DNA from 4 places in the Bradyrhizobium roseum genome. Region 4 is predicted to be linked to each of the others. Evidence: predicted binding sites of a transcription regulator. Region 4 holds the regulator's gene; each other region holds the start of a gene.
What was found. The regulator PhoB, encoded in region 4, activates phosphate uptake and scavenging genes when phosphate is short. The targets are predictions, from matches to a motif close to TGTCATNNANCTGTCAT.
Positions count from the first base shown of each region.

Region 1 (7,970 bases), 3.0 Mb from region 4:
ACGGTGGTGATTCCCGAAGTAGCCAGTTGCCCGTCATAGGAAACCACCGCCGCGATCGGATCCCAAAACACCTTTGGGCGCGGCACATAGTGCATTTCGAGATGGTCGGTGTGCAGTTCGATCAGGCCGGGCATGACCAGGTCGCCGCCGGCATCCTCGCTGCCCGCCGGGGCATCGCCCTCGCCGTATTCGGCGATGCAGGCGTCGGCAAAGGCGACCCAGCCGCGCTCGATCACGCGATCGGCGAGCACGATACGGGCGTTACCGAGGATGGTCTGTTGCCTTGTCATTTCACATCTCTTCCTTCAAGCGGCGGCGGCAAATGACGTCACGTCGACAATGCGGTCTGCGATCAGATGACGTATTTCGTCGTCATGGACGATCGCCACCATCGCAACCCGTTCCCGTTTCTTTTGTCCGATCAACTCGACCACCACGGCGCGATTGGCCGCATCGAGGGAAGCGGTCGGCTCGTCCAGCAGCAGAATCGGCAGGTCGGAAATAAACCCACGCGCGATGTTGACCCGTTGCTGTTCGCCGCCGGAGAATGTCGATGGCGGCAGCGCCCACAGCCGCTCGGGAATATTCAGACGGCGCAGCAGCGCGCCCGCTCTGTCCCGCGCCTCGGCGCGGGCGGTTCCATTCGCGATCAGCGGTTCGGCCACCACATCGATGGTGGCAACCCGCGGCACGGCACGGAGGAACTGGCTGACATAGCCGATGGTCGAGCGGCGCACGCTGAGCACCTGCCGTGGCTCGGCGGTGGCCAGATCGATCACCGTATCCTGATGCCGGATCCCGATCCGGCCGCCATCGCAGCGGTAGTTGCCAAAGATCATTTTCAGGATCGAGGATTTTCCGGCGCCAGACGGCCCCGACAGCACGACGCACTCACCCGGCTCGACCTGGAACGAGACGCCGCGCACCACGGGTAGCTCGACGCCGCCCTGCAGGTGCATGACAAACGTCTTTTCGGCGTTGGTAATATCGATCATCGCGGTCATTGGCGCACTCATGCCGGCAGAATCGAGGAAACGAGCAGTTGGGTGTAAGGCTCGCGCGGATCGTCGAGCACCTGGTCGGTCAGACCGGTTTCGATGACCCGCCCGCCCTTCATGACCATGACGCGATGCGACAGCAGCCGCGCTACGGCGAGGTCATGGGTGACCACGACGGCGGCAAGACCGAGTTCGCTGACGAGATTACGCATCAAATCGAGCAGCCGCGCCTGTACCGACACGTCGAGGCCGCCGGTCGGCTCGTCCATGAAAACCAGGCGCGGTTCGGTAACGAGGTTGCGCGCGATCTGCAACCGCTGCCGCATGCCGCCTGAATAGGTCCGCGGCGCGTCGTCGATGCGCGCGGTGTCGATCTCGACCCGCTCCAGCCAGGACGAGGCGGTATTGCGGATGCGACCGTAATGATTCCAGCCCACCGCCATCAGCCGCTCCCCGACATTGGCGCCGGCCGAGACCGCCATCCGCAGTCCCTGCGCGGGGTCCTGATGCACAAAGCCCCAGTCGGTTCGGAACAGAAAGCGGCGTTCGGCTTCGCCCAGCGCGGCCAGATCGCGCAACACGCCATCGCGCATCCGGTAGAACACGCGGCCGCCGCTCGGAGCGAGTTGCGCCGACAACAGCTGCAAGAGCGTCGACTTGCCCGATCCGGACTCGCCGACGATCGCCAGCACCTCGCCGGGATAGAGCGAAAAGGATACATCGCGGCAGGCGGCGAGCCGGCCATAGTTCTTGCCGAGATGATCTGCCACCAGAAGCGGCTCGTCGTCCGGCACGGGATTTTGCGGCTCAACCATGCGCGGCCTCCTTGTGCGGCGCGGCACTCTCGCTGCCGCGATGACCGGCCAACTGCCGGGACTCGCAATAATCGGTGTCGGAGCAGACGAACATTCGCCCGCCCTTGTCGTCGGTGACGATTTCGTCGAGATAGGAATCCGTTGCGCCGCACAGCGCGCAGGGCGCGTCGAACCGGTAGCGCGTGAACGGATGATCCTCGAAATCGAGCGAGACCACCTCGGTATGCGGCGGGATCGCGTAGATGCGCTTCTCGCGTCCCGCGCCGAAAAGCTGCAGCGCCGGGCAATTGTCCATCTTCGGATTGTCGAATTTCGGCGTCGGCGACGGGTCCATCACATAGCGCGCGTTGACCTTCACCGGATAGGCATAGGCGGTGGCGATGTGGCCGAAGCGCGCGATGTCTTCGTACAGCTTGACGTGCATCAGGCCATACTCGCCAAGCGCATGCATGCGCCGCGTCTCGGTCTCGCGCGGCTCCAGGAAGCGCAGCGGCTCGGGGATCGGCACCTGATAGACCAGCACCTGCCCGGCATGCAGCGGCGCCTCGGGAATGCGGTGCCTTGTCTGGATCACGGTGGCATCCGCCGTCGCGGTCGTGGTTGCGACGCCGGCGGTCTTGCCGAAGAATTTCCGAATCGAGATCGCGTTGGTGGTATCGTCCGAGCCTTGGTCGATCACCTTCAGCACGTCATCGGGCCCGAGGATCGCCGCCGTCACCTGCACGCCACCGGTGCCCCAGCCATAAGGCATCGGCATCTCGCGGCTGGCAAACGGCACCTGATAGCCGGGGATCGCGATCGCCTTCAGGATGGCGCGGCGGATCATTCGTTTGGTCTGTTCGTCGAGATAGGCGAAATTGTAAGTCGGCGCGTTCATTCCGCGGCCTCCCGCATTGGCGACATCTCGTTTGCCTCGGCAAATTCCTTGCGCAGTTTGCGCAGCAGGCCGAGTTCGGACTGGAAGTCGACGTAATGCGGCAGCTTGAGATGCTCCACAAAACCGGTCGCCTGCACATTGTCCGAGTGCGACATCACGAATTCCTCGTCCTGCCCCGGCGCGATCACTTCCTCGCCGAGCTCTCGCGCGCGCAGGCTGCGGTCGACCAGCGCCATCGACATCGTCTTGCGCTCACTCTGACCGAAGGCGAGACCATAGCCGCGCGTGAAACACGGCGCTTCGGTCGCCGACCCCTTGAACTGGTTGACCATCTGGCACTCGGTCAGCGCGATCGACCCGAGCGGAACTGCAAAGCCGGCATCCTCGGCCATGAATTCGACCTCGACCTCTCCGAACCTGATCTCGCCGACAAAGGGATGGTTGCGGCCATAGCCACGCTGCGAGGAATAGCCCAGCGCCAGCAGGAACCCCTCGTCGGCGCGTGCGAGGTTCTGCAGGCGCAGGTCGCGGTCCGCCGGGAAGTCAAGCGGCTCGCGCGTCAGGTCACCGACGGGGGCGTCAGCATCCGCGGCCGGCGACGGTTCGATCAGGCCGTCGCGACCGAGAATATCGGTCACGCGCGGGGTTGCTGCCGTGGACGCTTCACCGGTCGCAGGAATCTCGGGCGCAAAACCTTCGGCGAGCTGCGGGTCGAGCAGCCGATGGGTATAGTCGAAGGTCGGGCCCAAAATCTGACCGCCCGGAATATCCTTGAAGGTCGCTGAAACCCGGCGGCGAACCTGCATCGCACCGGTGTCGACCGGCTCGGTGGCGCCAAAGCGCGGCAGCGTGGCGCGGAAGGCGCGCACCAGGAAGATCGCCTCGATCAGGTCGCCGCGCGCCTGCTTGATGGCGAGCGCCGCCAATTCGCGATCGTACAGCGAGCCTTCGGTCATGACACGATCGACGCCGAGCGAAAGCTGCTCGGAGATCTGGGCCAGCGAAAGTTCGGGCACATCACGATCGCCGCGCCGCTCGTGCGCCAGCAGGCGATGGGCGTTTTCGATGGCGCGCTCGCCCCCCTTGACGGCTACATACATGCTCAGCCTCTCCTCACGAGCCGCGCCGTGCGCGGGATGGCGACGATGCAATCGTCATGAACCAGCACGACGTCGATGCCGCGCGGAAACAGCGCAGCGTTGATGGCCAGCCGCTCGAACAGGTCACGCGGCTGGATCGAAGCACGCAATGTCGCCGTACCGTCGATGCCGGGGCCCCGCAACTCGACCACGGGACCGTCCGTCAGGCTTTCGACTTGCAGGATCAGCGTGGTCGAACGATCCGGATATTCATTGCTGCCGAACGCGAAGCGATCGAGCGCCGGAAGGTTTTTGGGATCTCCGACCAACGCAAAACTGGAGATCGACGGATCCGTGACGACAGGTGCACTGGTGTGGAATTTGAGCCATTTTCCAACGTCCGGCGTCGCGGCCATCCGCGAATCCAGCCAGATCGGCGTATCGTGATCGAACAGCGTCAGAGCGATGGCAGCCGCGCCCCGCATCATCGCCGGCGGCGTTCCTGCCATCGAAGCAATGCGCTGGATGCTGCCCGGTCGCGCCATCGCATCCATCACGGAGCGGAACGTCGATTGCGCCGACAACACCTTGTCGGAAAATCCAGCGGGCAATTCGGCAATTGTCGTCATGTCAGCCCTCACCCCGCACGAGTGTGTAGAAATCGACCCGCGTCGCCGCCGCCTCCGCTGACTTGCGGTTTCGTTGTTCGACCATTGCGGCACGCAGCGGCGCGATCACCTCGGCCTCCACCGCGGCTGCAAACTCACCGGACTGAACCATGGCGTCGCACAGCGCGATCAGTTTCGCCTTGTGACGGTCGCGGCCAAGCGTGTAGCCGAAGCCGACTTCGCCGGTCGAAAGCCGCACCGCGGCACGCGACACCGTGGCCTCGCCGAGATTGAACGGCGCGCCGTCACCGCCGACGCGGCCACGCACCATCACCAGACCATTTTCGGGCTCGCGCAGGTCCTGATGCGCCGGCAACGCCATCGCTTCGAGCCGGCCGGCGATGTCCGCGGCCTCGGCGTAGGCCAACACCGCCATCGTCGCCCTGCGCCGGGCCTGCCCGTGAGTTTCCTCGCCTGCCATCACATCGACCTTGCCTGAATCAAGTTGTCTATGATACTAGACAACTCGATACCGAAACGCCATGACGATTTCGTGACGCCGAGGTAATTTTTCTCCAATGGCCGAACCCGCCGCATGAGCATTCAGGACATCGCTTCCGGCGTCGCCTTGTGGCGACAGGTCGCCGACGGCATCGAGCGCGGCATCGCCGAGGGCCGCTTTGCTGCCGGGGAAAAGCTGCCGGGCGAGGTGGAGATCGCCGAGACCTATCGGGTCAACCGCCATACCGTTCGCCGCGCGCTCGCCGCGCTGGCCGAACGCGGCCTGGTGCGCGCCGAACGCGGCAGCGGCACCTATGTCGAGACCCGGCGCATCGCCTATCCGCTGCGCTCACGCACGCGGTTTTCCGAAATCGTCGGCGCCGGCGGCCATGAGCCGCGCGGCCAGTTCATCGATGCGACGCAGGAAGACGCCCCGCGCGAGCTGGCGCGGGAGCTCGGACTGAAGACGGGGACACCGCTGATCCGGATCGAATCGGTACGGCTCGCCGACCGCACGCCGATCTGTGTCAGCACCTCCTGGCTGTCGGCCGAACGTTTTCCCGATGCCGGAAAAGTCTTCGCCCATGTGCGGTCGATGACCAAGCTGGTGGCGCACTACGGCGTCAGGGATTTTCGCCGTGCGTCGACCCGGATCACCGCCGGCATCGTCGATGCGACCGACGCCGCAAGGCTGGATCTCGCCCTCGGACGGCCGATCCTGGTGGTCGATGCCACCGACGTCGACATCGACGGCAAACCGCTGGTGACCAAGCGCGCGCGCTTTGCCGCTGAACGCGTGGAGTTTCTGGTCGAGAATGATTAGGCCGGCAAGACCTTATGCGATCGCCCGCTTGCCGATGATCGCGAAGCGCAGCTTACCTGACATCCAGTCGATCGCAGATACCGTGATCAGGATCAGCAGGATCAGAAACGACACTTTTTGCCATTCCAGCACCCGGATCTGCTCGGCGAGCTGAAGCCCGATCCCACCGGCCCCGACGATGCCGATGATCGTCGCCGATCGCGTATTCGATTCGAAATAATAGAGCACCTGGCTCAGCAGGACCGGAAAGACCTGCGGCAGCAATCCGAACCGGACACTGTGGAGATGGTTGCCGCCCGACGATCGAACCCCCTCGGCGGGGTTCTTGTCGGCAACCTCGATCGCTTCCGAGAACAGCTTGCCGAACGTGCCGAAATCGCTGCAGATCACGGCGAGCATCCCTGCAAACGGCCCCAACCCGACGACACCGACCCAGATGAGGGCCCATATCAGGGTATCGACACCGCGAATGGTATCGAGGCTGCGGCGCGTCAAGACGTGGACGATCCGGTTTGCGACCACATTGCGCGCCGCCAGCAGGGATACCGGCAACGCGAGCAGCGCCCCGCCCAACGTGCCGAGAAACGCAATCGAAACCGTCTCGCCGAGCGCATGCAGATATTTGAGTACTTCCGCCCAGGACCCGGGATTAGGCGGCACCATCAGCCGAACGAATTCACCCAGCCTGTTCAATCCATCGGAAAGCCGGTGAAAGGGAATGTCGAGCTGGACGATCCCATACAGAAAAAGCGCTATGGCGCTGCCAATGCCGATCGCGATTCCTGCCCGATGCCACCAGTCCGGACGGAATACTTCCGGATAGCGTTGAGCGATGCCGGCCCGATTGTCGAAGTCGAAGGAATTCATCTGGCGGAGTCCTCCAGCCCGAGGAGGCGGTGCCGCACCCGCTCAGTGACGAAGTCGATCAACATGACGGTGACAACGATCAGCAGAAGGATGGCACTAACATCGCTGTAATAGAACTTGCGGACGGCCTCGATCAGATCCTGGCCGATTCCGCCGGCGCCGACAAAACCCATCACGGCCGCGCCGCGGACGTTGATCTCGAACCTGAGCAGGGCATAGCTGACGAAGTTCGAGATCACCTGGGGCAAAGCCCCAAACCGGACGATCTGAAGCCAGTTTCCACCGCTTGCCGCGACCCCTTCGATCGGCTTGCTGTCAATGTTCTCGACAACTTCGGCAAACTGCTTGCCCAGCGCTCCGGCGGTATGGATCGCGATGGCGAGAACGCCCGGCAGCGGCCCCAGACCAAACGCCAGTACAAAAATCAGGGCAAAGACGATCTCCGGCACGGTCCGGCAGAATTCGAGAACGCGCCGCGTGACGAACACGGTCGTACGGGATTTCACGAGGTTGGCCGACGCGAGGAAGCAGAGAGCGAAACCGCACAACGCTCCCGTCAGCGTTCCCATATACGCGATCAGTAACGTATCACCGAGAAGCCGGGTCCAGCGCGGTAGTCCCCAAAGCCAATCCGAAAGATCAACCCACGCGGTCGCGAACGAAAACTTAGGAGCTATGCTGACAAAATAGGCCGGAAATCTCCAGAAGTTCTCGACGAAACTGCCGAAGTTGACATCGCCCATCCACCCCGCAGCGATGGCCGCGGCGACCAGCAGCGCGCAACCCAGCCATATGCGCCTGCGCTTGGCCGCAACCGCAGCCGCATAGCGATCAGCCAGTTCGCGCAGCCTGGCTTCCGGGAATTCGGGGACCGCTGTTCGCATGGGATGTTCGGGAAGAAGGATAGGCGGATCTCGCGATCCGCCCGTTCCATCCGGACCCTTCGCTTTCCTCAGGATTTCTGCTTGCGAAGGCTGTCGACAAACTTGGTGAGGTCGATCACGGCCTCATACGCCTTGTGATCGACTTCGACGAAGGGCAACTGCTTGCCCTCGTAGATCTTGTCGAACGCGGCCTTGTCCTTCACCGCGATTTCAAGCACGGCTTTCTTGATCGCCGCCTTGAGGTCGGCGGGTAGACTGCCGAGATATGCCATCGGCGAATTCACGATCTGCTCGGACTTCATGATGATCTTGAAGTCGACAGCCTTCGCCATGCCCTTCCGGTCCATCCGGAGCAGGTTAGACTCTTTCTCGTCGTTCCACCAGTTGAACGCCGCGTCGCAGGTACCCTGCGCGAGTCCGATCACCGCGTTTTCGTGGCTTCCCGAATAAACCACTTTGGAAAAGAATTTTTCCGGGTCGATGCCCATCTTGTCCATCGCAAAGCGCGGGACGTTGTT
Region 1 covers NZ_CP129212.1:2,757,687-2,765,656, reverse strand. The annotation lists gene QUH67_RS13000 (alpha-D-ribose 1-methylphosphonate 5-triphosphate diphosphatase) at 1-290, opposite strand, end outside; gene phnL (phosphonate C-P lyase system protein PhnL) at 306-1,004, opposite strand; gene phnK (phosphonate C-P lyase system protein PhnK) at 1,013-1,813, opposite strand; gene QUH67_RS12985 (alpha-D-ribose 1-methylphosphonate 5-phosphate C-P-lyase PhnJ) at 1,806-2,690, opposite strand; gene QUH67_RS12980 (carbon-phosphorus lyase complex subunit PhnI) at 2,687-3,790, opposite strand; gene phnH (phosphonate C-P lyase system protein PhnH) at 3,793-4,398, opposite strand; gene phnG (phosphonate C-P lyase system protein PhnG) at 4,400-4,813, opposite strand; gene phnF (phosphonate metabolism transcriptional regulator PhnF) at 4,973-5,701, shown strand; gene phnE (phosphonate ABC transporter, permease protein PhnE) at 5,714-6,568, opposite strand; gene phnE (phosphonate ABC transporter, permease protein PhnE) at 6,565-7,452, opposite strand; gene phnD (phosphonate ABC transporter substrate-binding protein) at 7,521-7,970, opposite strand, start outside.
Region 1: a site for PhoB is predicted at 4,920-4,936, ahead of phnF (phosphonate metabolism transcriptional regulator PhnF). Genes of this name have one in related genera too.

Region 2 (7,970 bases), 2.2 Mb from region 4:
GAAATCGGTGGCTTCGCCGACTTGAATGCTCAAACCGAATTGCTGAAGCGCCTCCATCGCTTTGCCGAACAGGCGCCGAATCCCGGCAGTCGATCGACATTTGGGATCGACGAGCGGCTGCATCATGCGTTGATTGCGCTCGATGAAAGTCTGGCCGGCAAGACCTATCGGCAGATCGCAATCACCATCTATGGCGAGAAACGCGTAGCCGAGGAATGGCAGGGACCGAGCCTGTTCCTCAAGGACCGCACGCGGCGGCTGGTCGCCAAGGGCACCGAGTTGATGAAGGGCGGCTACCGGGATTTGCTGCTCTAGGCGTTCGCGTCTTTTGATCGCCTGACTGCTCCGGCCGGTCCGGGTGGCGATTTCACTTTTCCCTCTCTTCGCCACTGCCGCCGACACGGCAATCGGACGACGCTTGCTGTCGCACCCGCACCTTGGCGAGGCGCCAGACGGGAACGTCGGATATGGCAGATGACGCAAGGAAAGATCAGGACCCACCGTTCCTGAATACCGTGGAGGCCGCAGCCTGGCTGCGGCTCACCAAGAATACCCTGGAGAAAATGCGGGTGCAGGGCAGGGGCCCGGTCTACCGCAAACACGGACGCTATGTCCGCTATCACATCGAAGACCTCGTCGATTATTCGAAGGCCAGCCTGCGGAGGTCGACATCCGATGCCAATTGATCGGCGTCTGCGTTTACGCATCGCCGCGCTGGCGGCGATTTCGGCGGCCAATGTTGCGATGCTCGTCGGCCTCGGTGTTCATGCACCACTCGTCATCTACAATGCCTCAGGCAGTGCGCCGCTCGGCTTCTATTACCTTGAGAACCGCCTGCCAGGCCGGGGAGAGGTCGCGGTCATCAGACCGCCGCCGGTGCTTGAAGCCTTGATGGCGGCGCGTGGGATCCTGCCGGCTAAAGTGCCGCTGGTGAAACAGGTCATGGCCGCCGGGGGCGATGAAGTCTGCCGCTCCAGGGAGAGTGCAGGCACTCTCGCCGTGAACGGCAGGGTCGTCGCCGAAGTACTGGACAAGGATCGGGAAGGGCGGCCCCTGCCGTCGTGGGATGGCTGCATCCGGTTGGTCGATGGCGAGTTCTTCCTGCTGCAGCCGCATCCTCATTCGTTCGATTCCAGGTATTTCGGGCCGGTACAGAGATGCGACATTCTGGGCGTCGCCCGGCCGATATGGACCTGGAATCCGGATCAATAGGCTTCGTGATCGATGACGAGGGGGGCTCTTCGCAAACTGTTGCATAAACTCTGTACTCGAGAAGCGGAGAAAGTCGCGCAGCTTCTGGTCCACGTGCATCGAGCGATGCGGTGAGGGCCTAACGCGCGAGAATGTCATGAAACAGGCGACCTCGCTCGAGGATGTCCCGGACGACAACACGCTACACGGGATGGCCATCAACACGTCGCCAACCGGCTACCGCGTCCGCAAGCAGCTTCAAATGACGAAGTTCAACGGCAAACGCTGGGAGGTGTTCGGGCCGATACTGGGGGGGCGGGCCCGGGTTAAGTCGTCACACTTTGAGTCCGATCGGCGGCCTGTGGACTGCCGATTTTCTCGACGCGCGGCGGTCACACCATTGCTTAACAACGAGCCGGGTGAACATGCCGCAGTCGACGGCAGCCGGGCACTTGCTTTGCGGGAGGCTGCCCGGTTGTTGGGCGGGTGGGCGCACCGTGACCAACATCCGGTTTGCATTCGTCACGCTGCAACACGATGACGCTAAGACTTTCGGTTTGCTGCTGAAGGACCCTCGCTCACGCGGCAAGAGTTCGCGGAGGAGCGCGATATTGACGTGCTGATGGGCGATGCCTTCGGCCCGCGCTCTACTCGTCGCTTCGCTCCTCACCGAGCCACCCTACGGGTGTCTCGGCCCTCCGGGTAACGATCGCTATCGCAAGCGCTCGCAAACAGTGGGGGGGCTCGCAAGTCAGCTGCCAAAGTCGCGGCGGCTCTTCGCAATGAATCGGCCACCAGCCGATGTGTTCGGGCAGGCGCTATTGGATGATCCACCAAAGTGACCCGTGTTGCATTTTGTCGCAAATCGCCGCGAGTACCGAGAGTCTGCTGGCTTGGAAGGTGGGCTCTCGGAACCAGCGACTGAGCAGGCGAGGAGGGCTCTTCAAATCGGGCTTCGAGATACCGGTGCACGGGGATAGGAAGGTGGTGGCCGAATCCGGAGCCTGGTGCAACGACTTGGAAGGTCGTTGCCAAAAGGGAGAGCTCCGATGAAACTGTACGTTGGATTGGACGTCGGCCTTGAAGAAACCAGCGTTTGCATCGTCGATGGCGAAGGTCTCACGGTCCGCGAAGTCAAGGTCAGCACGGAGCCAGCGGCGATCCGCTCCGCTGTTGAGGGCTACGCGGATCGCCTCGATAGAGTAGGGGTCGAGGCGTCATCGCTGGGCATCTGGCTGTACCGTGAGTTGCAGCCCACTGGGGTGCCGATCGTTGTCGTGGAGGCACGCCACATGCGCGTTTCGCTATCGACGATGCGCAATAAGACCGACCGAAACGATGCTCGCGGCATCGCGCAGATGATGCGGTTGGGCTGGTACCGCGCCGTGCATGTCAAGAATATCGACATGCAGAGAATGCGCACATTGTTGACCAACCGGAAGCTGTTGAAGCGCAAGCTGGTTGACCTCGAGAACCATGTTCGGGGCGCTTTGCGGGCCTATGGTTTGCTCGTCGGGGCCGTCGCCCGAGGGTCCTTTGAGGACCGCATCCGCGAGCTGATCGAGCACAGCGATCCGATTTTTGTGATGTCCATCCAGGTCATGCTCGACGTGCGCCGCGCCATCCTCGAAGGTTATGATCGGCTGCATCGCGTGCTGCTGCAGGTGGTCCAGCATGATCCTGTTTGCCGGCGTCTGATGACGGTTCCGGGCGTCGGTCCGGTGGTGGCGTTGTCATTCAAGGTTGGCGTCGATGACCCTCATCGTTTTACCCGCTCGCGTACGGTGGGCGCCCATTTTGGCCTGACGCCGCGGCGCCACCAGTCCGGTACATCGATCGATTTTGAGGGTCATATCAGTAAACAGGGCGATATCTCCGTGCGGGAGGCGCTCTGTGAGGCAGCTGCGAGTCTGCTGCTGCGGGTCAGGAAATGGTCGGCGTTGCGGGCGTGGGGTCTGCGGATTGCCAAGCGGTCGAGCATGCTGTGTGCGATTACGGCAGTAGCGCGAAAGCTCGCGAGCATTCTCCACCGGATGTGGGTGAGCGAGACCGACTTCCACGTCGGATTTGGTGCCAAGGTCACGCAACGGCTGCGCCTGAAGCCGGCGCAGTAACGACTGGAAAGACGAGCATCGGAAGGCCGCTGGGGCGACTCCCCAGCATGCTGAGGAGGGAAGGGAATTAGAGATCCGCGCGCGCGGTGAGCGTCCCCTGGCGGGGCCGCGAAACGGGGAATGTCCGCTATCTCTTGCCTGCTGCCGCCCCTCGGGGATGAGAGCGCTAAAGTGCTTGGACAGCCCTGTTTACCAACCTGATGAAGAGCATGCGACGGCCCTGGTGCTGAACGCGAAGGAACGCATGGACCCCGCCTGGTGAATGCCCGTCGCAAGCGCGGCTGTGGCGAGACTTGTGCGTGTAGATGGAGGGAAGCAGCGATGCTTGTTCTGCGAGGAGTCGAGAAAATCTGCAGGAGGGAGTTGACTTTGTCCGCCCGATTAGGAAGGCAAGATAAAAGCACGGGCGCCTGAGCGCGCCTAAGTCGTTGTCTGCACATCCAAGATTAGTTGCTACTGTATGTATCGTGTCGCTACCTCGTTCAGCTGCCATGGCGGAGCTGAAGTCGTGTCCAGACCCGCGAACGTAGCAGCCGGCGGCTGCTGTCATCCCTGCCAAGACGCAACATCCGGTCTGGATGCGCGCAGCGCCATAATAATTGAACGGGGAGCGAGCGAAGGCTGGTGTCGCGGTTATAACGGGAGCAGGTTCGCAGGTGCCCAAGAAAGCCGGGCCGTAGCTTGGACCTTCGAGAATCGCTTTCTAGACGTCTCCCCTTTTTAGGAGGGGAACGCCGTCAATCGATGCGACCTCAGGGGCCGTTGGCATTCGCGCGATAGCTTCCTCGACCAAGCCCACCGAACGCTCCAGGCGACGGAGAAGCGATGTCAAACGAGGCGCACCCTTTCAATACCCGCCGCGTCCGCGGTTCGAGTCCGGTCGGATTTGATGCAAACCAGCTGCTGGAACTCTGGTGCTTGCGGCGTGGCGATCTGTCCCCGGCCGGAATCGAAACAGCACTCCTCGCGGAATTCGATTCTGAGTTGAACTTGTTTACCAGTTCCGCCCGCACGCCGGATTGCCCTGGGCCGATTAGTCATCCCCACGTCATGGACGCTTGATAGTCGAACCGAACAAGGACCGAGTTTGTTCGGCAACAGCGAACACCGCTGCGAGATGCTACATGTTAACACTCCAGAACGTTGCAGTTACATACCGGAACGGCGTCGTGGCGCTGCGGCCGACCAGCGCGGTGTTCGAGCGAGGGAAGTTCACGGTCCTGCTTGGCACTTCGGGTGCGGGAAAATCGACGTTGCTGCGCAGCCTCAACGGGCTCGTGCGGCCGACTTCGGGGGAAGTTTGCGTCGAGGGTCGAGGATCGATCTTCGCCAGCCGGGCCCAGTTGCGGGCGCACCGGCGACGGACCGGCATGGTGTTCCAGCAGCATCATCTGATCGGGCGGCTGTCGGCGCTCGAAAACGTTTTGACGGGACGGCTCGCGGCACACAGTGTCTTGCGCTCGATTTTTCCGCTGCCGCGCGCCGATCGTCTGCTGGCGCTGGAGGCGCTCGACCGGGTCGGTCTTGCCGACAGGGCCCTGCACCGCGCCGACCAGCTTTCCGGGGGGCAACAGCAACGCGTCGGTATCGCGCGCGCCATGGCGCAGAAGCCCGAGATCGTGCTCGCCGATGAACCGGTGGCGAGCCTCGATCCCGCCACCTCGGTCCGGGTGCTGGAGGATCTTCACCGGATCTGCCGCGAGGACGGCATCACCGCCGTCGTCAGCCTGCATCAGGTCGATCTGGCGTGCCGGTTCGCCGATCACGTCATTGGCCTCGCTCAGGGACGCATCGTTTTCGAAGGCCCGCCGGATCAACTTGGACCCGCCACGCTCGATCGCATCTATGCGACGGAACGCGAGGGCCTCGCCGCCGCAGCCTGACCCAATAAGAACGGAGAAATGAGATGATCAACCGCCGCAATTTCCTCGCCGCATCGGCCGCGACCGGCTTCTGCGCGTTCGCCGGCCCCGCATTTGCCGCCGACAAGACCAACCCCGACAAGCTGCGGATCGCGCTGCTTCCGGACGAGAACGCGTCGACGATCATTCAGAACGCCCAGCCGCTCAAGAAATACCTCGAGGAGGTGCTCAAAAAGCCCGTCGAGATCATTGTCACCACGGACTATTCGTCGATGATCGAGGCGATGCGGTTCGGACGCATCGAGGTCGGCTATTTCGGCCCGTTCTCCTACGTGCTCGCCAAGTCGAAAGCGCCGGAGATCGAACCGTTCGGTGTCGGCGTCGAGAAGGGCAAGCCCAACTACCAGTCGATCCTGATCGCCAACGCCGATGGTCCGGTAAAGGAATTGCCAGATATCAAGGGCAAGCCGTTCGCCTTCGGCGATCGGGCTTCGACGTCGAGCCATCTGGCACCCCGCGCCCTTCTCGCCAAACAGGGGCTGATCGGCGATTCCGATTACAAGGTCGTCCATCTCGGTCAGCACGATGCGGTGGCGCGTGCCGTCGCTGCCGGGCAGGTGCCCGCGGGGGCGTTGTCCGAATCCATCTATCGGGTCCTCGTCGAAACCAGGAAGATCGATCCGGCCAAACTCAGGCAGCTCGCATTGTCCGAACCGATTCCGAATTATCCAATGACGGTGCAAGGCTTTTTGAAACCCGAGCTCAAGGACGCTATCAAACGGGCATTTCTGGACCTGAAGGATCCGGTCATCCTCAAGCTTTTCCGCGTCGAAGCCATCGCGGCGGCAACGGATAAGGACTACGACGTGCTGCGCGACATGGCCAATGTGCTCCAGCTCGACGTCGCCAAGCTCTGAAAATGAGATCCGCTTCACCCCCATTTGACACCATTCTCGCCGATCAGCGCCGGGCCGCCCTGCGCGGGACCGGCCTCGTCGGCCTGATCGTTGCCGCCTGCGTCGTGGCGCTGGCGGCCACCGGCTTCTTCGATGCGCAGCGCTTTCTAGAGAGCGGGCCTGCGATCGCCACGCTGGCCTCCGAAATGGTGCCGCCCGATTTCAGCCGGTGGCAGTCCTGGCTGCGCCCGCTGCTGGATACGCTCGCGATGTCGATCGCGGGGACCGCGCTCGCCGTGGTGTTCTCCCTTCCGCTCGCGCTGTTGGCTGCTCCCAACACCAGCCCGCATCCGGCCGTTTATCTGGCGGTACGGACACTGCTCGCCTTTCTGCGCTCGGTGCCGGAGATCATCCTTGGCGTTCTCTTTGTCGCCGCGGTGGGCTTCGGCGCACTGCCCGGCGTGCTTGCACTGGCGCTGCATTCGGTCGGCATGGTCGGAAAATTTTACGCGGAGGCGATCGAGCACGTCGATCCAAAGCCGCTGGAAGCGGCGCGTGCGGCCGGCGCCACCCCGATGCAGGTCATCCAGCATGCGGTTCTGCCGCAGGTGCTGCCGCAGCTTACCGACGTCACGATCTATCGCTGGGAATATCATTTCCGGGCGTCCGCCGTGCTCGGCATCGTCGGCGCGGGCGGTATCGGTTTTGAATTGATCTCGGCGCTTCGGCTGCTGAACTATGATCAGGTTTCGGCCATCTTGCTTTCGATCCTCGCCTGCGTCGTGATCGTCGATAGCGTCGGCGCTTACTTGCGAAAATCGCTCAAGTGACCGTGCCGCGATGACAGAATTGCCTCTCGTCGTCCTGACCAATCGGGTTTTCCCGCAGACGCGCGCCGCCTTCGAGGGCGTCGCGCGTGTCGTCGCAAACGAGCAGTCAGAGCCATGGAGCCACGATCAGGTAATCGAGCGCTGCCGCGAAGCGGCCGGGCTCATGGCGTTCATGACCGATTGCGTCGATCGCGACTTTCTCGATCAATGCCCAAACCTGAAAGTGATCGGCGCCGCCCTGAAGGGCTACGACAACATCGATGTCGAGGCCGCAAGCGAGCGCGGCATCCAGGTGACGATCGTGCCGGACCTGCTCACCGAGCCGACGGCCGAGCTGGCAATCGGGTTGATGATTGCGCTCGGGCGGCACGTTCCTGCCGGCGATGCCGGCATTCGGGCATCGGGCTTTGCGGGCTGGCGACCTCAGCTTTACGGAACCGGTATCCGCAATTCGACGGTAGGGATCGTCGGCTTCGGCCTGGTCGGTCGCGCCATCGCGCGCCTGCTCTCCGGGTTCGGCTGCCGCATCGTCGCGTTCGATGCAAATCCGTTCGAAGCTCCCGGTATCGAGGCGGCTTCGTTCGAGAACGTGCTGAAGCTGGCCGACATCGTCGTGCTGGGCCTGCCGCTGACCGAAGCCACGACCGGCTTGATCGACGCAGAAGCGATCGGCCGGATGCGCCACGGCGCGCTGCTCGTCAACCCCGCGCGGGGCTCTCTGGTCGATGAAGCCGCCGTGGCCGACGCGCTCGATAGCGGCCATCTCGGCGGATATGCCGCCGATGTTTTCGAATGCGAGGACTGGGCGCGGCCGGGCCGGCCCGGAGCAATCGACGCAAGATTGACCAGGCCCGGTGCTCGAACCGTGTTGACGCCCCATATCGGATCGGCGGTGATGTCGGTGCGGCGCGAGATCGAGTTGTCCGCGGCTACCAGCATCACCGAGGCCCTGGCCGGCAAGGTGCCTGCCGGGGCCGTCAACAGACCCACGCGCCAAACAAGTATTCCTGCATTGACCAAATGAAATGCTGAATCTGACCCATGCCCGTTCGTTCGTGACCGTGATCGCAACGCGGG
Region 2 covers NZ_CP129212.1:4,837,300-4,845,269, reverse strand. The annotation lists gene QUH67_RS23030 (DUF2285 domain-containing protein) at 1-315, shown strand, start outside; gene QUH67_RS23025 (helix-turn-helix domain-containing protein) at 468-686, shown strand; gene QUH67_RS23020 (S26 family signal peptidase) at 676-1,212, shown strand; partial or broken gene QUH67_RS23015 (ABC transporter substrate-binding protein) at 1,288-1,501, shown strand; gene QUH67_RS23010 (IS110 family RNA-guided transposase) at 2,241-3,305, shown strand; gene phnC (phosphonate ABC transporter ATP-binding protein) at 4,430-5,188, shown strand; gene phnD (phosphate/phosphite/phosphonate ABC transporter substrate-binding protein) at 5,212-6,084, shown strand; gene phnE (phosphonate ABC transporter, permease protein PhnE) at 6,087-6,893, shown strand; gene QUH67_RS22990 (NAD(P)-dependent oxidoreductase) at 6,904-7,917, shown strand; gene QUH67_RS22985 (LysR family transcriptional regulator) at 7,919-7,970, shown strand, end outside.
Region 2: a site for PhoB is predicted at 4,341-4,357, ahead of phnC (phosphonate ABC transporter ATP-binding protein). Genes of this name have one in related genera too.

Region 3 (7,970 bases), 840 kb from region 4:
CGATCGCCGCCAGCGGCGCCGCCGTCGTGGTGGCCCCGCGATTTTGCTGCCCGATGCTGTATTGGTAATCCTGGAATACGCCACCGATCTTGACTTCGTGACCATCGGCGGGGCGGACGGTCAGCTTCATCAGGCCTGCCGCAAGCTCATTGCCGGTGTTGCCGATTTCGGTGCCGTTGCCGTCCTTGTAGTTGCCCTGGGTGCGGTACACCGCGCCGCCGAACACGTCGACATTGGGATCGGCGCGCACGCCGCCGAAGATCGAGCCGAGGCCGCGCGCATTGTTGGTGCCACCGGAGCCGGTCATGTCGACGCCCCAGCGCTCGCCCGGACGCACGACGTCGTTGATGTCCTTGGTGCGGAACGAGACCAGGCCGCCGATCGCGCCGGAGCCGTAGATGTTGGATGTCGGGCCGCGCACCACGTCGACGCCGCCGACCAGCTCCGGATCGAGGAAGAACGAGCCGTTGGCATTGTGTCCGGAACGCTGGTAATTCTGCCGCGCGCCGTCCACGACGACGGCAACACGGCCGAAATCCTGCAGGCCGCGGATGTTGATCACGGTCGCGGGGTCGTCGCCGCGCTCCTGGAACGACACGCCCGGCACATTGTAGAAGACATCCGACAGCCGGTTCGGCTGCAGACCCTGGATCTGCTCCATCGATACCGAGCTGACCGGCGCCAGCGCATCGATCGCGCGCTCCTCGGTCTTCGAGGCCGCCACCGTGATTGTGTCAAGCGATTGCACCGGCGCGCGGCCGATCTGCGCGCGCGCGTTCATCACCGGCGAGGCTTGCGCCTCTTGTTGCGGCGCGGCCGGCTTGCGCTTCGACTGCTTCAGCTTTTTCTCGGATGCGCGCGTAGCGGTCTCCGGTCCGGCCGATTGGGAATATGCCGCGCTCGACGATATCAAAGCGAACGAAATTGCCGACGCGCCCAAAACCAAGGCGCGCGAATACCTGACCCCGAAAGCCATACTGCCCCAACCTGTTATTTGTGTCTTGGGTTTGGCTGGCGGGCGCCGCCCTGAAGCGCGGCTGCTTGCTGGCTAATCATTTCCGCGACCGGGCACCCCCGCTCGTGTCGCGTCTGTCTTTGGTTACGCCGCGTTGAGGAACCGGTCAATCAGGCCGGGATGCACTTTATATCGATTGTAAAGTGCAGCTGTTGGATTGCGCGTCGATCAAATTATACAAAGCAGCTGATCGGGAACACAGGGACACAACCGCAATTATGGCGTCACCTTCAGAAGATAATGTCGGAGGCGCCGGAAAGCATGCCGAGAACCCGCCGTCTGCGAAGCGCGTTCTTACCATGAACGGCAGCCGGATCGATAGCCGCGAACTGTTCGCGACCGAGCGCGAAATCATCATCGCGCATGGCGCGGAAAGCTATCGCTTGCGCCTGACGTCGCAAAACAAACTGATTCTGACCAAGTGAACCGGTAATGACACTCTGCCGCACGCTCTTATTATCTGTGGCCACCTGCGGCTTCGTGCTCGGCGGTGCGGCCATCGCTGCGGGCATTACCGTACATGATGCGCGCAACCGCGATGTCACGATATCTGACCCGGCGAGGATCGTATCGATCGGCGGCGCGATCACCGAAATCCTTTATGCCCTGGGTTTCGAGGACCGCCTAGCCGGCGTCGACACGACGAGCCTTTATCCGCCGGCCGCACTGCGCGACAAGCCGAATGTCGGCTATATGCGCCAGCTTTCGGCCGAAGGCGTGCTTGGGCTCAATCCCTCGCTGGTGCTTGCGGTACAGGGCTCCGGGCCAAAGGAAACCATGGACGTGCTGGAAGCGGCCAAGGTGCCGCTGGTGCTGGTGCCCGAAACCTTTTCCGAACAGGGCCTGCTCGACAAGATCAAGCTGGTCGGCCACGCCATGGGTGCGGACAAGCGGGCCGAGTGCCTGACGGCGGTGGTGACCGACGATCTGGCGCAACTCCGCGAGCTGCGCGCCAAGGTGACGAGGCCGGTACGCGTGATGTTCGTGATGTCGCTATTGAACGGCCGGGCGATGGCCGCCGGAAAGAACACCGCGGCGAACGAGATCATCGCGCTCGCCGGCGCCGTCAACGCGATCGACGGCTATGACGGCTACAAGATCATCAATGACGAAGCGATCATCGCGGCAAAGCCCGAAGTGGTGCTGTCGATCCAGCGCGGCAAGGACTCGGTGGACGCGGAGACATTGTACGTCCATCCGGCTTTCGCGCTGACGCCGGTCGCGGCCAACAAGACTTTCATCGCCATGGAAGGCCTCTATCTGCTCGGCTTCGGCCCGCGCACGGCGGCTGCCGCCCGCGACCTCTCGATCAAGCTCTATCCGGGGCTGGCGCCGCAGGCGGAGAAATTCAAGCCCGCCGCCGTTACCGCCAACTGCCGGCTGTGACCACCCTCTCCGACAGCACCGAGCGCGCGAAGCCGCGCAGCGGATACGCCCTGCGTCCGCCCGCTTCGCTCACCCTGCTTTGCCTGCTGATCGCACTTGCCGGAGCGGCGCTGATCGCACTGACGATGGGCGCCGCCGGCATTCCGCTGGCCCGGCTGCCGGCCGCGCTCGGGCTGTGGGGCGACGCCGGACCGACGCTGGCACGCGACCAGCTCGTGCTGTGGTCGATCCGGATTCCGCGGATCGCCGCGGCCGCGATGGTGGGCGCCCTGCTCGCCGCATCGGGCGCCATCATGCAGGGGCTGTTTCGCAACCCGCTCGCCGACCCCGCGCTGGTCGGCGTTTCCTCCGGCGGCGCGCTGGCGGCGGCCGCCGCGATCGTGTTCACCGACAGCCAGATCGGCCAAAGCTTCCGCTTCATGCAGCATCAATTGCTGCCGATCGCGGCGTTTGCGGGCTCGCTGGTCACCACGATCGTCCTCTATTCGATCGCGAGCCGCTCGGGGCGGACGTCGATCGCGATCTTCCTGCTCGCCGGCATTGCGATTGCCGCCATCGCCAATGCCGGCATCGGGCTTCTGGTGTTCATCGCCGACGACCGCCAGTTGCGCGACATCACGTTCTGGATGCTGGGCTCGCTGAGCGGGGCGACCTGGCCCAAGCTCGCGACGCTGGCGCCGGTGCTGGCGCTTGCCTTGATCGCCTGCGTTTCGATCGCGCGCGGGCTCGATGTGCTCGTATTGGGTGAGGCCGAAGCGTTTCACAGCGGCGTCGATGTCGAGCGGCTGAAGCGGATTTCGATCGTGCTGGTGTCGGCGATGACGGGCGTCGCGGTTTCGGTCTGCGGCGTGGTCGGATTCATCGGCATCGTGGTGCCTCATCTGCTCCGGCTGGTGATCGGGCCGGCGCACCGGCTGCTGCTGCCGGCCTCGATGCTGCTGGGCGCCGTGCTGCTGGTGGGAGCCGATACGTTGGCCCGCACCATCGTGGCGCCCGCCGAAATGCCGATCGGCATCCTGACAGCGGCGATCGGCGCGCCGTTCTTCCTCGGCATGCTACTGCGCCAGCGCGGGCTGGTTTCGCTATGACCGACGTTCTCGAAGCGCAAACGGTCTCGTTGGCGATCGGCGGTGCCACGCTGGTCGACGGCGTCGATCTGCGTGTCAGCGCCGGCGCGATGGTCGCCATCGTCGGCCCCAACGGCGCCGGCAAGTCGACGCTGCTGCGGATGCTGTCCGGCGATCTCCGCCCGACCCGCGGGCAGATCAAACTGAAGCAGCGTGACATCCACGCCTATCCGCCGCGGCAACTCGCCCATCACCGCGCCATGCTGTCGCAGCACGTCAACGTCACCTTTCCGTTCACGGTCGAGGAAATCGTCCATATGGGCGCAGGCGATACCGGCCGCGCCGCCGCACAGAAACTGGTCGATGCGGCGCTGGGCGAGGTCGGGCTGGCGCATTTCAGCCACCGGCAATTGCCGACGCTCTCCGGCGGCGAGCAGCAGCGCGCGCATTTCGCCCGCGTGCTGGTGCAGCTTGCCTGCGGCGAAAAGCAGCATGGCCCGGGGCTCCTGCTGCTCGACGAGCCGACCTCCAGCCTCGACATGCGCCACCAGATCGATCTGGTGGAAACAGCGAAACGGCGCGCACAGAACGGCACCGCGGTGATCGCCGTACTGCACGACCTTAACCTGGCGATGCGCTTCGCCGACCGGATCGTGCTGCTGCATCGCGGCAGGCTCGCCGTCGACGGCGGCCGCACTGATGCAATCACCGCCGAAACCATCCGCCGGATTTTTGAGGTGGATGTAAAGGTTGAATACACCGATCAGGGCGCGCCGTTTCTGCTGCCGCAGACCATGCGGCCAGCGGGCCAGCCAATGACATAACGCCGCAGACTTATCCAACGGCGTCACGCTGCTTTCACGGAACTGTCAGCCAATTGTAACAGCCGCTCCGCAAGACACTCCGCATCGTCATCATGAGGAGATCCGCCATGCGCGTGTCGTTGCTCTGCTCCGTCGCTTCGCTATTTTTGGCCAGCGCGGCCTTCGCACAAGGCGAAGGCGAATTTCCCGCCACGTTGAAGGGTCACGCCGTGCTGTCGGCCGAGACCTTTGTCGAGGCACCTGCTGATGCGCCGGCGGATCTGAAGACCGCCGGCAAATACACGACCGGCAAGCGCATCGACGCCCTCGGTAGCGTGATGGGTAAATCCTACGAGCGCCCCACCGGCGTCTCGCTGCCATTCAAGGGCCAGCCGCTGCAGGGCCATTCCGGCATCAAGGTGATGCCGGACGGTTCGTTCTGGGTGCTGACCGACAACGGCATGGGCTCGCGCTACAACTCGGCCGACTCGATGCTGTACCTGAACCGCCACAAGATCGACTGGACGGGCGGCAAGATCGAACGGCAGGAAACTATCTTCCTGCACGATCCCGACAAGAAAGTGCCGTTCCGCATCCTGCATGAGGACACGGCAAAACGTTATCTCACCGGCGCAGACTTCGACACCGAGGGCTTTCAGATCATCGGCGACACCTTCTGGATCGGCGACGAGTTCGGACCCTATGTGCTGAAGGCCGACAAGACTGGCAAGATCCTGGCCGTGTTCGACAGCATGGCGGACGGCAAGCCGGTGCGCTCGCCCGACCATTGGTCGGTGCAGTCGCCGGGCGCGCCGGGCGCGAGCTACACCACGGTCAACCTGCGCCGCTCCAAGGGCTATGAAGGGTTTGCCGCCTCGAAGGACGGCAAGTTCCTCTACGGTCTGCTCGAAGGCCCGCTGTGGGACGTCGAAAAGAAGGATGTTGAAAAGGTCGACGGCAAGGAAGCCGCTCGGATTCTGGAATTCGACGTTGCGGCCGAAAAATTCACCGGCCGCTACTGGCACTATGTCTTCGAGCAGAACGGCCACGCCATCGGCGACTTCAACATGATCGACGCTTCGAGCGGCCTGATCATCGAGCGCGACAATGGCGAAGGCACGACCGACAAGGCGTGTCCGGCCGGCCAGCGCGGCGAGAATTGCTTTCCCGACCTCGCGAAGTTCAAGCGCGTCTACAAGATCGAACTGTCCGACGCCAATGTCGGCAAGCCGGTGCGCAAGATCGCCTATATCGACCTGATGAAGATCAAGGATCCCGACAAGAAGGCCCGCAAGCCGCTGAATGACGGCGTCTTGACCTTCCCGTTCTTCACCATCGAGAACGTCGACCGTGTCGACGAAACGCACATCATCGTCGGCAACGACAACAACCTGCCGTTCTCGTCGAGCCGCGATCCCAACAAGGCGGATGACAACGAGTTCGTGCTGCTGGAAGTGGCGGAGTTTTTGAAGGCGAAGTGAGGTAAGTGCGCGGCCCTCTCCGCTTCGTTGCGCGGAGAGGGTGATCAGAGGGCTACGGCAGCACAGCCGCCCGTCGCCGGTCGAGCGCCTTCGAGTGCACCATCCATGCCGGCAGAGCCTCACCATCGCGGTGTCGCCCTCCGGCGCATGCCGCTGCCCATGCCGATGCGGCACCGAGCAGAATGGCCGTCGCAACCGAGAATGCTAGGATGACGGTGCTGCGGCGTGACCTCGCGATGGCCGTCGTGGCGCTCGCGACGACGCCGTCGACCCTGCGTTCCGCGTCAGTTGCGGCAAGTCCGGTCAGAGCTACGACCTGCTGAACGAGATAGGTTCGATCCTCCGCGCTCATGCCGCTATGGCTCGAGGTGGTAAGAAGGATGCGACCAGCCTCCGCGCGTTCGGCGCTCAGATCGACATTGGGGGCACGGCGACCGGCGCGATAAAGGCGGTCCAGCTCATAACTCAAAATGGGCTCGGCCGCACTCGCCTGCGCCGTGCCTCGCGCCGGCGTTGTACGACTGACGGTGGCGGCGCCGATCCAAGTCGCAAGGATGGCTCCCATCACCACGGCAAGCGCCCAAGTACCGAGTCCATGGGCACCGTCGACGTGCTCGGTCTCATCCACTACTGCCGTGCCGACAGCTGGGGTAGCCGTCGGAGTACGGGTGTGCCCGGCAATGTAACCGCCGAGCCCGAAACTGATGACAGCCTGGATGATCAGATAGAGGCCTGACAGGATAGCAAGCGCCGCGGATGCATCGCGCCACGTCGGCGCCGTCGATGTGACGCCAAGCCCGATGGTCACGGCGAACGTCAGCAATACCGACGACAGCGCAGTCGCCGCCAGAGCGCCGAGGACGATAGGCGACCATTGCAGGAAGCGTGGCGCGACATCGCTTTGCGTCCCCGGGGTGATATTTTCCATCGACATATGCATCGCCTCAGCGAAGGCCGAAGAAGGACAGCACCGCCAGAACCACGACAACCAGGCCGACAAGATAGATAAGACCGTTCATGATTTTTCCTCCATAGGTCCCGCCGCCATTTCCCAAGCGACAATCTTCACAAATCGGCAAAGTTCCCTGATTGCAGAGGAAAAAGTTGCAAGCCGGGATCCCTGGTTGTCGTGTCAACTTGTTGGCCCCGCATGCTTATTTGCAATAGTCGTGCGATCCTTCGTCCGATAATCTCCGAACGTCGTGTCGCGCTGGTCGAGTTGCGATTTCACGCTCGATCCGTCACGCCGGAACGTCGACATGTAGTTCCTGCTCGCCTCCGTCGTGAACGCCAGCGCCTGGATCTCGGTGCCGGCGCGCATCGCGGCGCGCGCGCCCATGATCTCCATGGCGCGGTGCACCGAGCGCTTGTTGAGCTGCTGCAGCTCCACCGGCACTTTTGCGGCGCGTTCGGCAAAGTCCAGCGTACGTTCGTCAAGTTCTGCGAGCGGGAACGACCGTGTCGCAAATCCCCATTCGGCAGCCTCGCGGCCGGACATCGCGTCGCCCGTCAGCATCAGTTCCATCGCGCGGCGCATGCCGACCAACCAGGGGTGATACTGCATGTCGGGCGGGCTCATCAGCCGCACCGGCGGATAGCCGATCTGGGCGTCGTCGGCGACGTAGACGATATCGCAGGCGGTCGCGAGTTCGGTGCCGCCGGCGAGACAATAGCCGTGCACCTGTGCCACCACCGGCTTTGCCAGATCCCAGATCGAGAACCAGCCCTCGACGACGTGACGTGACCACTGACCCGGGCCGGCGGCCGAGTGATACGGCTGGTCAATGCGGTTATCGGCCGACAGATCGTAACCCGCCGAGAAGCACGGACCGGCGCCGCGAATGACTGTGATCGACACGTCGGGATTGCGATCAGCCGCTTCCAGCACCTCGAACACTTCCGCGCGCAGGCGATTATTCAGTGCATTGCGCTTCTCCGGCCGGTTCAGCGTGATGCGCCGGACCCGCGGCCGGGGATCATCGACGAGAATATGTTGATACGGCATCGGTCGGCTTCTCCCTGTTCGCGGGGCTGTTGGGCGGCCCTCGTGCTTCGGCGATGGTATCAGAGATGAAGCCGTCCCACAGCAGCCGGGCCAGCTTGACTTGAATCAACGACAGGAACGGCCTCTCGGCCTCTGATCCTCACTCCATTGATAGGAGAAGTGCGATGCTTGTCCGCGACGTCATGGTTGCCCCGGTGATCACCGTGGGTCCGT
Region 3 covers NZ_CP129212.1:6,230,795-6,238,764, forward strand. The annotation lists gene QUH67_RS29460 (TonB-dependent hemoglobin/transferrin/lactoferrin family receptor) at 1-781, opposite strand, end outside; gene QUH67_RS29465 (hypothetical protein) at 822-1,052, shown strand; gene QUH67_RS29470 (hemin uptake protein HemP) at 1,234-1,440, shown strand; gene QUH67_RS29475 (heme/hemin ABC transporter substrate-binding protein) at 1,448-2,401, shown strand; gene QUH67_RS29480 (FecCD family ABC transporter permease) at 2,452-3,489, shown strand; gene QUH67_RS29485 (heme ABC transporter ATP-binding protein) at 3,486-4,292, shown strand; gene QUH67_RS29490 (esterase-like activity of phytase family protein) at 4,400-5,752, shown strand; gene QUH67_RS29495 (hypothetical protein) at 5,805-6,686, opposite strand; gene QUH67_RS29500 (enoyl-CoA hydratase-related protein) at 6,885-7,757, opposite strand; gene QUH67_RS29505 (CBS domain-containing protein) at 7,922-7,970, shown strand, end outside.
Region 3: a site for PhoB is predicted at 4,336-4,352, ahead of QUH67_RS29490 (esterase-like activity of phytase family protein). Genes of this name have one in related genera too.

Region 4 (7,970 bases):
AGCGCGACAGCACGCGCGCGGTGTCGGCGATGGTCTCGCCGCGGCCGAGCTGCATCTCCGCGCCCGTGAGCATGATGGATTCGCCGCCGAGCTGGCGCATGCCGACATCGAACGACACCCGTGTGCGGGTCGAGGGACGCTCGAAGATCATCGCCAGCGTCTTGCCTTCGAGCGGCCTCGTGGCCTTTTCGTGCGCCTTCAGCTTCGCTTTCATCGCGGCGCTCGCGGCAAGCATGTTGCGCAACTCGACAGGCGGCAGCTCATTGATGTCGAGGAAGTGGCGGACGGGTTTACTCATCATCCCGCCGCCTTCTTTAACTGGTTGCCCGACAGCGCGACACAGGCGCGCTCCAGCATCTGAACGGACTCCTCGAGCTCGGCCTCGGTCACGATCAGTGGCGCCAGGAAGCGCACCACATTGTCGCCGGCGCCGACGGTGAGCAATTTCTGGTCCCGCAGCGCGTTGACGAGATCGCCCGAGGGAACCACGGCCTTGACGCCGATCAAGAGCCCCTCGCCGCGCACTTCCGCGAGTATGGCGGGATAGCGGTCGACCACGGAGGCGAGCTTCTGTTTCAGCAGCAGCGACATCTTCTGCACGTGGTCGAAGAAGCCGGGCTTGAGCATGACGTCGAGCACCGCATTGGCCGAGGCGATCGCCAGCGGGTTGCCGCCGAAGGTCGATCCGTGCGAACCGGGCGTCATGCCGCTGGCCGCTTCCGCAGTCGCCAGCACCGCGCCGATCGGAAAGCCGCCGCCCAGCGCTTTCGCCAGCGACATCACATCGGGGGTGACGCCGATGCGCTTGTAGGCAAAGAGATCGCCGGTGCGGCCCATCCCGGTCTGCACTTCGTCGAACGCCAGCAGCAGGCCGTGTTCGTCGCAGAGCTGCCGCAGCGCCTTGAAGAACGACTGCGGCGCCGAACGCACGCCGCCCTCGCCCTGCACCGGCTCGATCAGGATGCCGGCGGTATGCGGACCGATCGCCTTCTTCACCGCTTCGAGATCGCCGTGCGGCACCTGGTCGAAGCCGTCCATCGGCGGGCCAAAGCCTTCGAGATATTTGGCGGAGCCGGTGGCGGCAAGCGTGCCGAGCGTGCGGCCGTGGAACGCGCCCTCGAAGGTGATGAGGCGATAGCGTTCGGGATGGCCCTTGGAGAACTGATAGCGGCGCACGAGCTTGATCACGCCTTCCATCGCTTCCGCGCCGGAATTGCAGAAGAACACCATGTCGGCGAAGCTCTGCTCGCACAGCCGCGCGGCGAGCTTCTCTCCGTCCGGGCTCTTGAACAGGTTCGACATGTGCCAGAGTTTTGTCGCCTGCTCCTGCAGCGCCGCGATCAGGTGCGGATGACAGTGGCCCAGCGCGTTGACCGCGACGCCCGAGGTGAAGTCGAGATAGCGCTCGCCACCGGTCGATGTCAGCCAGCAGCCTTCGCCGCGTTCGAAGCCGAGGTCGACCCTGGCAAAGACGGGGAGCAAATGCGAGGCGGCGCTATGGGTCATGGCAATCACTTGAGGTTCGAGCCCTGTCTTCAAGACCTGCCGTGGAGCACGTCCGTGCCTTGACATCGGTGCCTTGGCGCGAGGCGGCGACAGCCGGTCTTGCGAAACGAAACGTGCCGCCTCTTTGGGGCGGCACGTGAGAGGCATTCTATGTGGGCGCGGAGCGCTGTCAACACGCCATGGAACACGCCTTTCCTGCATCTCAGGAGGGCTAAATCCGTAGGATTGCGGTGTGGTGGAAAACACGCAGTATCGTGCCTACATGTCGGAACATGTGGACGTTGGGGCGCGGACTCTTGCGCCGGAGTCACGCCATATTGTAGCTTTTGGGCTGTCGGGTACGACATCTCGTGCGGCGGTTTTTATCCCTAAGAGTCCATTTTGTATTGCGTACACGTTCGGGCGCGCTTTCCGCGCCCGGCGAGGGCTAAGGGATTCTGACCGCAGGGTTTTTTGAGACGAATGACGTCGCCCGCGCTGCCCCATATCGGCCGGCGCGGTGCGAAGGAAAGACTACGATGACGGTATTGACCTGGTCCGACGATCGCGTCGAGCAGCTGAAGAAGCTCTGGGAAGCCGGCTTGTCGGCAAGCCAGATTGCCGCGGAACTCGGAAATGTGACCCGAAACGCTGTGATCGGCAAGGTGCACCGGCTGGGCCTCTCCGGCCGCGCCAAGTCACCCTCCTCGGCCGCGCCGCGGCAGCGCAAGGCGCGCCCGGCCCAGCAGATGGTGCGCGTGTCGCGCCCGGTTTCGCGCGGCAACACCGCGCTGGCGCACGCCTTCGAGGTCGAGATCGAACCCGATCCGATCGCCTTCGACAACGTGGTGCCGATGAGCCAGCGGCTGTCGCTGCTCGAACTCAACGAAGCCACCTGCCACTGGCCGGTCGGCGATCCCGCCAGCCCGGAATTCTTCTTCTGCGGCGGCAAGGCGCTTTCGGGACTGCCCTACTGCGCGCATCACTCGCGCGTGGCGTATCAGCCGGCGTCCGATCGGCGGCGTGCGGCACCGAAGCCGACCCGTTAAGTCGCGCGCGATACTCCAAAGCGGCCGTCCCTGCAAACGCAGGGGCCCATCACCACAGGTGTGTGGGGTTTTGGCGAGCGTGAGCTCCGGGCTCAATTCAACAATCGAGATTCGTGGTTATGGCTCCCCGCGTTCGCGGGGACGGCGATAGAATGCAGGGTGAGGCACTGGAGCCGTGCTACGACTCCACCTTCGCGAACCGATCATCCAGCGCATATCCCGCGCCGCGCACGGTGCGGATCGGATCCTGTTCGCGGCCCGGGTTGAGGAGTTTGCGCAGCCGGCCGATGTGGACGTCGACGGTGCGTTCGTCGATGTAAATGTCGCGGCCCCAGACGCTGTCGAGCAATTGCTCGCGGCTGAACACGCGGCCGGGATGCTCCAGGAAAAATTCCAGTAGCCGATACTCGGTCGGGCCGAGATCGATCGAGCGGCCCGAGCGCGCGACGCGGCGCTTCTCGCGATCGAGTTCGATATCGCCATAGGTCAAGACGGTAGCGAGCCGCTCTGGGCTTGCCCGCCGCAGCAGACCCTTCACCCGCGCCAGCAACTCCGGCACCGAAAACGGTTTAACGATGTAGTCGTCGGCGCCGGTCGCAAGGCCACGCACCCGCTCGCTCTCCTCACCGCGCGCCGTGAGCATGATGATCGGCAACTGCTTGGTCTCCGGCCGCGCCCGCAAGCGACGGCACAGTTCGATACCCGACAGGCCCGGCAGCATCCAGTCCAGCACGACGAGATCGGGAATGCGCTCCTTCAGCCGCGTATCGGCATCGTCGCCGCGGCCGACGGTTTCGACCTCATAGCCTTCGGCGTCGAGGTTGTAGCGCAACAGCGTGGTCAGCGCTTCTTCGTCCTCGACCACCATAATGCGCGCGCTCATCTTTTATTCCTCAAGTACTAGGCAACGTGGTGGCAAACGTCGTCATGTCGCCCTTCGGGCGCTTGTCGAGCATCTGCTGGCCTTCGATCATGTAGAACACGGTTTCGGCGATGTTGGTCGCGTGATCGCCGATCCGCTCGATATTCTTGGCACAGAACATCAGGTGAATGCAGAACGAGATGTTGCGCGGGTCTTCCATCATATAGGTCAGGAGTTCCCGGAACAACGAGGTACAGATGGCGTCGACTTCCTCGTCGCCCTTCCATACCGCCAGCGCCGCCGGGAGGTCGTGCGCCGCATAGGCGTCCAGCACCGATTTGACCTGCGATTGCACCAGGTCGGTCATGTGCTCCAGGCCGCGAATGAGCTTCAGCGGCTGAAAATCATTCTCCAGCGCGGCGACGCGCTTTCCCATGTTCTTGGCGAGATCGCCGATCCGCTCCAGGTCGGTGGCGACACGCATGGCGCCGACGATCTCGCGCAGATCGACCGCCATCGGCTGGCGCCGTGCGATGGTCAGCACCGCGCGCTCCTCGATCAGGTGCTGCAGACGGTCGACCTCGACATCGGCCGCGACGACGCGGTTGCCGAGCGCGACGTCGCGGCGGACCAGCGCGTCGACGGATTCGGTGATCATGCGCTCGACCTGGCCGCCCATCTCGGCGACGAGACGGGTCAATTCCTGGAGGTCGCTGTCGAACGCCTTGGCGGTGTGTTCAGAAGCCATTTTCTATCTCCTCAACCGAACCGGCCGGTGATGTAATCTTGCGTGCGTCGATCGCTCGGGGAGGTGAATATCTTGTTGGTGTCGTCGAACTCGATCAACTCGCCGAGATACATGAAGGCGGTCTTGTCGGAGACGCGCGCCGCCTGCTGCATGTTATGGGTGACGATCGCGATCGTGTAGTCCTCCGCCAGTTCGGTGATCAGTTCCTCGATCTTGGCGGTCGAAATCGGATCCAGCGCCGAGCAGGGTTCGTCGAACAGGATCACCTCCGGCCGCACCGCGACCGTACGCGCGATGCAGAGCCGCTGTTGCTGGCCGCCGGACAGCGAAAGGCCGCTGGCATTGAGTTTGTCCTTGACCTCGTTCCACAGCGCGCCGCCGCGCAGCGCCTTCTCGACCCGGCCGTCCATCTCGGACTTGGAGATCTTCTCATAGAGGCGGATGCCGAAGGCGATGTTTTCGTAGATCGTCATCGGGAACGGCGTCGGCTTCTGGAACACCATGCCGACACGGGCGCGCAGCAGATTGAGGTCGAGCTTGGGGTCGAGAATGTTGGTCTGGTCCAGCATCAACTGGCCGGTCGCTTTCTGGCCGGGATAGAGATCGTACATCCGGTTGAAGATCCGCAGCAGCGTGGACTTGCCGCAGCCGGACGGGCCGATGAAGGCCGTGACACGGTTGGTGCCGAGCGTCAGATTGATATCCTTCAGCGCGTGATGTTCGCCATAGTAAAAATTCAAGCCGCGGGCGGTCACCTTTGGCGGCGCCTCGGGCAGCGCCACCTGCGGAACGGATCCGCTCGCATTACTCACGGATACGGAGAGTTCGGTCATTTGGATGTCCTCTCGGCGCCGAGAACGCGCGCGCCAATATTCAGGGCCAATACGGTGAGCGTGATCAGCAGCGCCCCGCTCCAGGCGAGTTGCTTCCAGTAGGCATAGGGGCTCTGCACGAAGTTGTTGATGGTGACCGGCAGGTTCGCCATCGTTTTGGTCATGTCGAGACTGAAGAACTGGTTCGACAGCGCGGTGAACAGCAGCGGCGCGGTCTCGCCGGCAACGCGCGCTGTCGCCAGCAGCACGCCGGTGATCAGGCCCGCGCGCGCGGCGCGATAGGCGATCCGCCGGATCACCAGCGAGCGCGGCAGGCCGAGCGCGGAGGCTGCCTCACGCAGTGGATTGGGCACCAGTCCCAGCATGTCCTCGGTGGTGCGGACCACCACGGGGATCACGATCACGGCCAGTGCCAGACAGCCGGCGAACGCCGAGAAGCCGCCCATCGGCACCACAATCGCGCCGTAGATGAACAGGCCGATAATGATCGACGGCGCGCTCAACAGAATGTCGTTGATGAAACGGATCACCGACGTCAGCTTGTCGTGCTTGCCGTATTCGGCGAGATAGGTTCCCGCGAACAGGCCGAGCGGCGCGCCGATGCCGACCCCGATCACGGTCATCATGATCGAGCCGACGATGGCGTTGCGCAGGCCACCGTCGGTCGAACCCGGCGGCGGCGTATCCTGGGTGAAGACGGCGAGGTTGAGCCCGGCGAGACCGTTGTAGAACAGCGTGAACAGGATCAGCGCCAGCCAGGTGACACCGAACAAGGCGGCGCCCAGGCAGAGAAACTTAACAATGATGTTGTTGCGGCGGCGGGATGCGTAGATCGGGTTCATAATCTTAGCTCCCCGCCTTCTTTTCCAGCCGCATCAGCATCAGGCGCGCGGCCGCCAGGACGAAGAAGGTCAAGACGAACAGCAGCAGGCCTAGCAGGATCAGGCCGGATTGATGCAAGCCATCGCTCTCGGCGAACTCGGAAGCGATCGCGGCGGAAATCGTGGTGCCCGGCGCGAAGATCGAGGACTGGATCTTGAACGAATTGCCGATGATGAAGGTCACCGCCATGGTCTCGCCGAGCGCACGGCCGAGCGCCAGCATGATGCCGCCGATCACGCCGACCCGGGTGTAGGGAATGACGACGTTGCGGACGACTTCCCAGGTGGTGCAGCCGACGCCATAGGCCGCTTCCTTCAATACCGGGGGCACCGTCTTGAAGACGTCGACCGAGATCGCGGTAATGAAGGGCAGCACCATGATGGCGAGGATCAAGGCCGCGTTGAACAGGCTGAGATAGGACGGCGGACCCGCGAAGATGGTTCCGAGCACCGGGACGCCGTCGAACACGGAAATCATGAACGGCTGGAAATTGTTGGCCAGGAACGGGCCCAGCACGAAGAAGCCCCACATGCCGTAGATGATCGAGGGTATCCCGGCGAGCAGTTCGACGGCAAGCCCGATCGGACGACGCAGCCAGATCGGACAGATCTCGGTGAGAAACACCGCAATGCCGAGGCCGACCGGAATGGCGATCATCATCGCGATCACGGAGGTGATCAACGTGCCGTAGATCGGACCGAGCGCGCCGAGAACCGGCGGATCGGCCGACGGCGCCCAGCGCTGCGTCCACAGGAAGGCCGCGCCGTACTCGCGCATCGCCGGCCATGCGCCGACGATCAGCGATAGAATAATGCCGCCGAGGATGAGGAGAACCGAGATCGCGCAGGCGCGCGTAATCCAGTAGAAGGTGACGTCGCCGAACTTGAAGGCGCTGAGCGCCCTCGCACGATCGTAAGGTCCGGCAGCATCCATTACGTCGCGCTCAACCGCCATTTCTGCCACGCCAATCCCCTGTACTTATAGCCCAATGACCCGGACGTCGGTGCACGGCTTTTTTGGGCTCGCGCATTTTTCTTGCCTCTCCTATCCCGAGAGGGGTGCTCAACCCGGCCAAGACCGGGTTGAGCGAGCTTATTGTGAGGCACTTGCCGATCAGCTCTTGATGTCGGCCGACCAGGTCTTCTCGATCAGCTTGACCACGGGCTCCGGCATCGGAATGTAGTCGAGCTCCTCGGCCATCTTGTCGCCCTTCTCGAAAGCCCATTTGAAGAACTTGATCGCTTCCTTGGACGCCGCCTTGTCGGTGGCATCCTTGTGCATCAGAATGAAGGTCGCGCCGGTGATCGGCCACGACGCTTCGCCGGGCTGGTCGGTCAGGATGACGAAGTAGTTCTTGGCGCCCGCCCAGTCGGCATTGGCAGCCGCAGCTTGGAAGGCCCCGATGGTCGGCTGTACGGTCTTGCCGGCCTTGTTGATCATCGCGCCGTAGGTCAGCTTGTTCTGCTTGGCGTAAGCGTACTCGACATAGCCGATCGAGTTCTTGGTCTGGCTGACATTGCCTGCAACGCCTTCATTGCCCTTGGCGCCGACGCCCGTCGGCCACTCGACCGCGGTGCCGGAACCTGCCTTCGTCTTCCACTCGGCATTGGCTTTCGAGAGGTAATCGGTCCAGAGGAACGTGGTGCCGGAGCCGTCAGAACGGCGCACGACCGTGATGGCGTCGGCAGGTAGTTTCAGCTTCGGGTTGAGCTTGGCAATCGCCGGATCGTTCCAGGTCTTGACCTTGCCGAGATAGATGTCGCCGAGCAGCTCGCCGGAAAACACCAGTTCACCCGGCTTGATGCCTTCAAGGTTCACCACCGGCACCAGTGCACCCATCGCCTGCGGCCACTGAATCATGCCTTCCTTGTCAAGCTGTTCCGGCTTGAGCGGCATGTCGGAGGCGCCAAACGTCACGGTCTTGGCCACGATCTGCTTGATGCCGGCGCCGGAACCGATCGACTGATAGTTCAGGCCGTTGCCGGTCTCCTTCTTGTAGGCATCGGCCCACTTCGAATAGAGCGGGAACGGGAAGGTCGCGCCCGCGCCGGTAATGTCGGCAGCGAATGACGACGTCGAAGCGGCGACCAGGCCGGCAGCGACGATAGCTT
Region 4 covers NZ_CP129212.1:7,074,991-7,082,960, forward strand. The annotation lists gene argF (ornithine carbamoyltransferase) at 1-298, opposite strand, end outside; gene QUH67_RS33560 (aspartate aminotransferase family protein) at 298-1,506, opposite strand; gene QUH67_RS33565 (GcrA family cell cycle regulator) at 2,025-2,534, shown strand; gene phoB (phosphate regulon transcriptional regulator PhoB) at 2,713-3,417, opposite strand; gene phoU (phosphate signaling complex protein PhoU) at 3,428-4,144, opposite strand; gene pstB (phosphate ABC transporter ATP-binding protein PstB) at 4,156-4,977, opposite strand; gene pstA (phosphate ABC transporter permease PstA) at 4,974-5,819, opposite strand; gene pstC (phosphate ABC transporter permease subunit PstC) at 5,824-6,822, opposite strand; gene pstS (phosphate ABC transporter substrate-binding protein PstS) at 6,973-7,970, opposite strand, start outside.